Regions from separate parts of the Streptomyces sp. NBC_00988 genome, predicted to be linked through region 2. Evidence: riboswitches for the same ligand, from Rfam matches in the RefSeq annotation. Region 2 holds a riboswitch; the other holds the start of a gene.
What was found. A riboswitch is a leader RNA that binds a small molecule or an ion and turns the genes downstream of it on or off. The one in region 2 is predicted to bind glycine.

Region 1 (4,208 bases), 5.4 Mb from region 2:
GAAGTGCCCCGGCTTGGCAAGCCCCACAAGGGCGTTGAGGTTGGCGCCGTCGACGTAGACCTGCCCGCCGGCTTCGTGCACCTGCGCGCAGATGTCGGCGACGTGCTCCTCGAACACCCCGTGCGTGGACGGGTAGGTGATCATCAGCACCGACAGCTCGTCGCGGTACTGCTCGATCTTCGCCCGCAGATCCTCGACGTCGATCTCACCGTCCTCGGCGGTCTTCACGACGACGACCTTCATCCCGGCCATCACCGCGCTCGCGGCGTTGGTGCCGTGCGCGGACGACGGAATCAGACAGACGGTCCGCTGCTCATCGCCATTGGCCCGGTGATACCCGCGTACGGCGAGCAGCCCGGCCAACTCCCCCTGGGAACCGGCATTCGGCTGCAACGACACCTTGTCGTACCCGGTGACCTCGGCGAGCCGCTCCTCCAACTCCCGGATGAGCGTGAGGTATCCCTGCGCCTGCTCGGCGGGCGCGAAGGGGTGCAGCTGTCCGAACTCGGGCCAGGTGACCGGCTCCATCTCGGTGGTCGCGTTGAGCTTCATGGTGCAGGAACCGAGCGGGATCATGCCCCGGTCCAGCGCGTAGTCCCGGTCGGCGAGCCGACGCAGGTACCGCAGCATCGCGGTCTCGGAACGGTGGTCCCGGAAGACGGGGTGCGTGAGGTAGGCATCGGTGCGCAGCAGCCCGGCGGGCAAGGTGTCCTCGGCACTCGCATCAAGCGCCTCGATGTCCCCGTCGACCCCGAACGCGGTCCATACGGCGGCCAGTTGGGCACGCGTGGTGGTCTCGTCGCAGGCGATGGACACCTGGTCGGCGTCCACGAGGTGCAGGTTGACGCCGTCCTCGCGCGCGGCGGCGACGACCTCGGCGGCCCGGCCGGGAACGCGCGCGGTCAGCGTGTCGAAGTAACCACCGTGCACGACCTCGACACCACCGGCCTTCAGACCCGCGGCAAGGATCGTGGCGTACCGATGCGTCCGCCGCGCGATGCCCTTCAGCCCCTCGGGCCCGTGGTAGACGGCGTACATGCCGGCCATCACCGCAAGAAGCACCTGGGCGGTACAGATGTTGCTGGTGGCCTTCTCGCGGCGGATGTGCTGCTCGCGGGTCTGCAGGGCGAGGCGGTAGGCCTTGTGTCCGTCGGCGTCGACGGAGACGCCCACGAGCCGCCCGGGCAGGCTGCGCGCGAACTTCTCGTGCACGGCCATGTATCCGGCGTGCGGCCCGCCGAAGCCCATCGGCACCCCGAACCGCTGCGTCGTACCGACCGCGATGTCCGCGCCCAGCTCACCCGGCGACTTCAGCAGCGTCAGCGCGAGCAGATCGGCGGCGACGGTGACGAGCGCACCGAGCGCGTGCGCCTGCTCGATCAGCGGCTTGATGTCGCGTACGGCTCCGGAGGCGCCCGGGTACTGCACGAGCACGCCGTTGATCTCCCGCTCCGCGATCCTGGCCGGGATGCCCTCGCTGAGGTCGGCGACGACGACCTCGACACCGGCCGGCTCGGCACGCGTCTCGATCACGGCGATGGTCTGCGGCAACACGTCCGCGTCGACCAGGAACAGCCCCTTCTTGTTCTTGCCCATGCGCCGCGACAGCGCCACGGCCTCCGCGGCGGCGGTCCCCTCATCGAGCAGGGAGGCACCGGAGGTCGGCAGCCCGGTCAGATCGGCAACCATCGTCTGGAAGTTGAGAAGGGCTTCGAGCCGCCCCTGGGAGATCTCCGGCTGATACGGCGTGTAGGCCGTGTACCAAGCCGGGTTCTCCATGACGTTGCGCAGGATCACGGGCGGGGTGAAGGTCCCGTAGTACCCGAGCCCGATCATGGAACCGAGGACCTCGTTGCGGTCCGCGAGGGAACGCAGCTCGGCCAGCACCTCGGCCTCGGTACGGGCGCCCGGCAGATCGAGAGCGTCGGCGTTCTTGATCACATCCGGGACCGCGGCGGCCGTGAGCTCGTCGAGCGAGCCGTAGCCGACCTGCGCGAGCATCTTGGCCCGCGCCTCCTGGTCGGGACCGATGTGACGCTGCTCGAACGGGATTCCCTGTTCGAGCTCGGAGAGCGGAATGCGAGGGGCAGTCATTAGGGAGGCCTCCTGGTCGGACACGACCTTCGAGGGCACCACGACAGCGGGGTGCCGGACGGCCTCCCCCTCTGTCATCTCAACCTGAGAGCTTCACCGGGCATCCCGAAGGCACCCGGCTTTCACCGTCGGTGAGGGCGAAAACCGTCGACACCGTCGACGACACCCGCCCTGCTTTCCAGAGTGACCTCGTCCGTGCGGTACGTGAGCCTGAGAGATTCCGGGGAGGATTTGCTCCTTCGGCGCCTCCGATGAAGTCTGGAGGACTCTCCCGCACGGGGTCAGCAGCCGATGGCCAGCCTACCAGCGAGCGTTGAAGCCGAGCTTTCGAGTGGCCACCTTCCCCAATGTGCTCTTTTGTAGTGCTTACGGATGAGTTGCGACCAGGAGGAGGGCCCGTGCAGACCGATATCGATCCGCGCAACCTGATCGGCCGCAAGGCGTTCGACCGCACCGGCGCCAAGATCGGCACGATCGACGAGGTCTACCTCGACGACGCGACCGGCGAACCGGAGTGGGCGGCCATACGCACCGGCCTGTTCTCCAGAGACGCCTTCGTCCCCCTGGAGCCCAGCGAACTGATCGAGGGGACCCTGCACATCCCCTTCGACCGCTCCCTGATCAAGGACGCCCCCGACTTCGGCGTAGGCCGCCACCTCTCCCCGGACCAGGAACTCCAGCTCTACCACCACTACGGCCTCGACGTGGGCCCACCCCCATCGCTCCCAGACCACGACTTCGGCAAACTGGCGGGCTCCGACGACACGTGAACGGGTTCGGCGGGCGGGGCGTCGCTGGGTCGTGCAGCCTCCGGGGGTGACGACGCGCCGGGCTGGGCATCCGGGCGTCGAGTGTCAGGGGGCGTTGATACGGCGGGCTGGGTATCCGGTTGCGCCGCCACCAAGGGCGTCCGCGCAGCAAGTCCGACGCTGGAACGCCACGCGTCGTCCGGTGACACCTGAACCCCGCGCAACCGACAGCAGCGACTCGCTCTGCGGGACAACGAGGCCCGGCTCCACCAACGGCGTCAGCGCGGAAGCCACGACCTCGGAACGCCACACGACCGACGGCAGCAGCTCGCTCTGCGGGACAACAAGGCCCGGCTCCACCAACGGCGTCAGCGCGGAAGCCACGACCTCGGAACGCCACACGACCGACGGCAGCAGCTCGGCTCGCGGAACGCCAGGGCTCGGCTCGACCGACGACAGCGGCGTACCCCGCGGAACGCCGGGACTTGGCTCCACCGACCGCACCGGCTCAGCGGGCTCGGCGCCGGAACCCCGCGCAACCGATGGCAGCATCTCGGAAGACGGCTCGTCGGGGCCTCAACTTTCTAACGGCGTCGGCGCCGCAGGCAAGGCGTCAGGATGCCGCGCGGCCGACGCCGACGGCTCAGCAGGCAAGCCACCGGGACCCCGTGCCGACAACGGCAGCGCCTCACCCCGCAGGGCATCGAGGCCTGGCTCCACCGACGGCAGCAATTCGACAGGCGGCTCGCCGTAGCCTCGGCCCTCCGGGGCCGCCGGCAGGGCATCCGGACGCCGCGCGACTGACGCCGACGACTCGATCGGCGGGTCGTCGGGGCCCGGCGCCGCCAACGGCATTGGCATCGGCTCCCCGGGCAAGTCACCCCGCTCCCGCCCCGCCAAAGGCAACGGTTCCTCCGACGGTTCACCAGAACCTCGCGCCACCAACCCAGGCGCCGCACCCGGCACCACATCAGGAAGCCGCGCCACCAACGGCAACGGCTCCGCCAACTCCAGCTCAGGATCGTCGGTCCGGAACGTCCGCACCCGCCCCGGCCCCGAATCCTCAGGCGTCTCGAACCGCACAGTGACCCGCCCCAGCCCGCTCCCCTGCACCCACCCATGCCCGAACCCGGCGTGCCGCACATCGTGCCCCGCGGGCCAGCGCCGCTCCACCGGTGCCGCCGGCTCCTCGCCCCCCTCCTCCTCGGTGTGCTCCTCCTCAAGAAGATCGGCCTGTTCCCCCGCCGCCTGCGCGAACAGGTCCTCCTGCGTGTAGTCGGCGAGCCCGGAGACACCCACCCCAAGCAGCCGTACCCCGCCCGTGGTGTCCACTGAGTCCAGCAACCGGGCCGCCGCCTCCCGCAC
Region 2 (4,208 bases):
GCGACGGGTCGTTCACGACGTCCTCGTTGATCTCGGTGACCTCGCCGCCGACGGGCGAGTACAGGTCGGACACCGACTTCGTCGACTCCAGCTCACCGCAGGACTCGCCCGCGGTCACCGTGGAGCCGACGTCGGGGAGCTGGGCGTAGACGACATCGCCGAGCGCGTTGGCCGCGAACTCGGTGATGCCGACCGTCGAGACGCCGTCCTCGGCGACCGACAGCCACTCGTGCTCCTTGCTGTAGCGCAGCTGCTGGGGGTTGCTCATGGCCTGAATTCTCCTGTACGCGGGGGAGTGCTGATGAATGGGGTACTACGGAGGACATCGGCGGACAGGGGCGATCCGCCCCGGGTCACAGACGTGACGCTACGACGACTGTCACTTCTCGCGCTTGTAGAACGGCAGTGCCACGACCTCGTACGGCTCGTGACTGCCTCGGATGTCCACGCCGACACCGGCCGTGCCCGGCGCCGAGTGCGCGGCGTCGACGTAGGCCATGGCGATGGGCCTGCCCAGCGTGGGGGAGGGGGCGCCGGAGGTGACCTCGCCGATCACCTGGCCGTCGGCGACGACGGGGTACCCGGCGCGCGGGACCCGGCGGCCCTCGGCGACGAGCCCGACGAGGACGCGCGGCGGCTGCTCGGCGGCGCGCTCGGCGGCCGCCTCCAGGGCCGTACGCCCGACGAAGTCGCCGTCCTTCTCGAACTTCACGACCCGGCCGAGCCCGGCGTCGAACGGGGTGAGGGAGGTCGACAGTTCGTGCCCGTACAGCGGCATGCCCGCCTCCAGGCGCAGGGTGTCCCGGCAGGACAGCCCGCACGGGATCAGCCCGACCGGCGCCCCGGCCTCGGTCAGCGCCAGCCACAGCTTCTCCGCGTCAGCGGGGGAGACGAACAGCTCGAAGCCGTCCTCGCCGGTGTAGCCGGTGCGGGCGATCAGCGCGGGGACGCCCGCGACCGTGCCGGGCAGACCGGCGTAGTACTTCAGGCCGTCGAGGTCGGCCTCGGTGAGCGACTTGAGGATGCCGGGGGACTCGGGCCCCTGCACGGCGAGCAGCGCGTACGCGTCCCGGTCGTCGCGGACGACCGCGTCGAAGCCGTCGCTCCGCTCGGTGAGCGCGTCCAACACCACCTGGGCGTTGGAGGCGTTGGCGACGACCATGTACTCGTTGTCAGCCAACCGGTAGACGATCAGGTCGTCCAGGATGCCGCCGTCGGCCTGGCAGATCATGGTGTAGCGGGCGCGGCCGAGGCCCACGGAGGCGATGTTGCCGACGAGCGCGTAGTTGAGGAGTGCGGCCGCGTCCGGTCCCGTGACCGTGATCTCGCCCATGTGGGAGAGGTCGAAGAGGCCGGCCTTCGTGCGGACGGCGAGGTGCTCGTCGCGCTCGGAGCCGTAGCGCAGCGGCATGTCCCAGCCGGCGAAGTCGGTCATCGTCGCACCGAGCGAGCGGTGCAGCGCGTCGAGCGCGGTGCGGCGCTTCTCAGGGGTGGCGGTACTGCTCATCGGTCGGTCTCCCAAGGCATGACGGCGAGGTCGTTCCTCCCCATCTGTCATCGGGACCTGAGAGGTTCGCCATGACCGCGCGCGGAACATGGGTTGCACCTTGGGTGGGACCACCGTCGCCGGCGGTCCGCTTTTCAGATGTGCCTCGCCCGCGCGGTAACGGGGCCTGAGAGATTCAAGGGAGGGACTTGCTCCTTCGGCGCCCCAGATGACGTACGACTGGGGACTCTCCCGCGCGGATTCAAGCGGCCGGTATGCAGTTAGGCGGGCACATCATCGCACAGGCTTTGTAACAGGCCTGTGGCCGGACGCGAACGGAACCGCGAGACACCGTGCATTACCTTCTCTTTACGTTCAGTGGGGAGAACCTTTCCTGACCCCGCAGGGAGGACGATCACGGTGACAAGGACCACGGTGTACGCCACGACCTCGGCCGTAGCGCTGCCCGAGCAGCCCTCGGCCCCGGCCAGGGAGGCATGCCCGGCCCGCCCGGTACCGACGGTCCGCGATCTCCGCGAGCGCGCCGGCCACAGCCCGCACGGACTCCGCTTCGGCCCCCGCGACCTGGTCGTCGTCACCGGCCTGCCCGGCAGCGGCAAGTCCACACTGATGCGGCGCGCGGTGGCGGGCGGCGACGGCGTCCGCGTCGACAGCCAGGACACCCGCGACCGCTGGGACGCCCGCGTGTCCCGCGTGTTCCGTACACCCGGCCTTCTCCCCTACGCGATCTACCGCCCCCTGGTCCGCCTCGCCCACTACGCCGGACTGCACCGCGCGCTGCGTTCCGCGTCCGGAGCCGTCGTGCACGACTGCGGTACGCAGACGTGGGTGCGCGGTTGGCTGGCCCGCGCCGCCGGGCGCCGGGGCGGCGCGCTGCACCTGGTGTTCCTCGACGTCAGCCCGGACACCGCGCTCGGCGGTCAGCGCGAGCGAGGGCGCGGGGTCTCGCGGTACGCGTTCCTGCGTCACCGCAGGGCCGCCGCCCGCCTGTTGCGCTCGGTGGAGCGCGGTGATCTGCCCCGGGGCGTCGACTCGGCGGTCCTGCTGGACCGGGACGCGGCGGACGTGCTGCGCCGGATCGACTTCGCGGACTGAGCCGCTAGCCTTTTCAGCCACAGCAGGGTTACAGCAGGCGGTTTCACCAGCAGGCGGTAGGTAGATGGACTTCCCGGCGGACTTCCCCGGTCAGGCGTACCCCCACCCCCATCCGCACGGCGGTTGGCCGGGCAACGAGCTGGAGGAGGTGCTCTCGACCTCCCTCGGCATGCCCTCGGCCGGCGGCCGGATCGTCGAGGTGCTCGGCCGCAGCTTCGTCTGGGTCCCGCTCCCCAGCGGCGGCGGCCCGCAGAGCGGTCCGCTGGACCTGCCGACACTGGACATCGAGGGGCAGGCGTACGTCCCGGTCTTCAGCTCCGAGGAGCAGTTCCGCCAGGTCGTCGGCTCGCATCTGTCGTTCACGATCGCGCCGGCGGTGGAGTTCGCCCGTGGGCTGCCCCCGCAGGTCGGCCTCGCGGTGAACCCGGGCGGCATGGTGGGCGTCCCGCTCCCGCCCCTCGCGGTGGCCGAGCTGTGCCGCATCGGCCGCACCGCCCTCGACGGTCCCACCAGTGGCGGCCGCGTCCGCCTCTTCGAACCCGACTGGCAGGACGACCCGGTCGACTTCCTCGCCGCCGCCTCCGCCGAGTTCGCCGCGATCGGTGTGGTCGGCTCGGCCCGCCGCTGCCTCGCCGCCATCGAGACGGCCGCCCCGGTCATGTTCGTAGGCGTAGAACTCACCAACTGGGACGGCGACTTGAGAGCGGCCCCCATGGAGGCCCTGGCCCGGGCCCTCGGCACCACCACGGTCCCCTGGCAGGTGAACCTGGTCCTCCTGGACGTGACCCAGGACCCGGTGGCGGACTGGATGAGGCAGACGGTGCGCCCCTTCTATACACAGGGTCACTGAGGCGCCCCACAGGGGCGCGGGGCTGTGCCGATCCGCGGCTCCATCGCGGGGCGCGCCCCGCCACGAACGACCCGCACTCGCCAACGCACACAAGGCCCCCACCCATTGGGCGCTTAAGCTGTTTCCCAACGCAGGCCAACTACCAGAAGGGGCGGTACACGTGAGCGCCAGCGGCACCGCGACCGGCCAGGTCGAGCACATGCTGCGCCAGGTGACGCCCGGGCGCTACGACGCCTACGAGGCGCTCCTGCGCGCCCTCGCGACCCCCCACTCCGGTCAGATCTGGATGCTCCTGTGGCACGGCCAGTCCGGCTCACCGGACGCCCAGTACGGAAACATGCAGGTCGACAAGTACGGCTACGCCCCCTGCGTCACCTCCGCCCAGGAACTGTCGGCGAGCGGCTGGAACCGCTCCTACGAGGTGGTCGACGGCCTGGACGTGGCCCGCACCCTCTACCCCGACCACTTCGGCCTCTGGCTCAACCCGCACGCTCCCGGCGGCGGCGTCGGCATCCCCTGGCTGGACCTCCGCCGGATCGCCACAGGCCTGGAACGCCAGCCGGCCGGGCCCCTGCGGCTGTCGGAACCGGGCATCGAGATCCCGCAGTTCTACGCCACGCTCGCCCAGAACGCCCACCGCACCCCGGCGGTCCGCGCGCTGCGCCGCGCCTGGGTGCAGCCCGCGCTCGGAGCGCCGTATCTCGCGATCGGTCTGGACGTCTACGACACCAGCCCGCCCGCCGTGGACTCGGTGCG

Region 1: another riboswitch for glycine. It lies ahead of gcvP (aminomethyl-transferring glycine dehydrogenase); the one in region 2 lies ahead of gcvT (glycine cleavage system aminomethyltransferase GcvT).

What each region holds. Positions count from the first base shown of each region.
Region 1 covers NZ_CP108730.1:2,910,922-2,915,129, forward strand. The annotation lists gene gcvP (aminomethyl-transferring glycine dehydrogenase) at 1-2,094, opposite strand, end outside; glycine riboswitch at 2,283-2,378, opposite strand; gene OG496_RS13190 (PRC-barrel domain-containing protein) at 2,493-2,864, shown strand; gene OG496_RS13195 (hypothetical protein) at 2,949-3,338, opposite strand; partial or broken gene OG496_RS13200 (DNA polymerase IV) at 3,741-4,208, opposite strand, start outside.
Region 2 covers NZ_CP108730.1:8,326,349-8,330,556, forward strand. The annotation lists gene gcvH (glycine cleavage system protein GcvH) at 1-268, opposite strand, end outside; gene gcvT (glycine cleavage system aminomethyltransferase GcvT) at 380-1,507, opposite strand; glycine riboswitch at 1,652-1,751, opposite strand; gene OG496_RS38375 (AAA family ATPase) at 1,901-2,602, shown strand; gene OG496_RS38380 (enhanced serine sensitivity protein SseB) at 2,667-3,452, shown strand; gene OG496_RS38385 (enhanced serine sensitivity protein SseB C-terminal domain-containing protein) at 3,613-4,208, shown strand, end outside.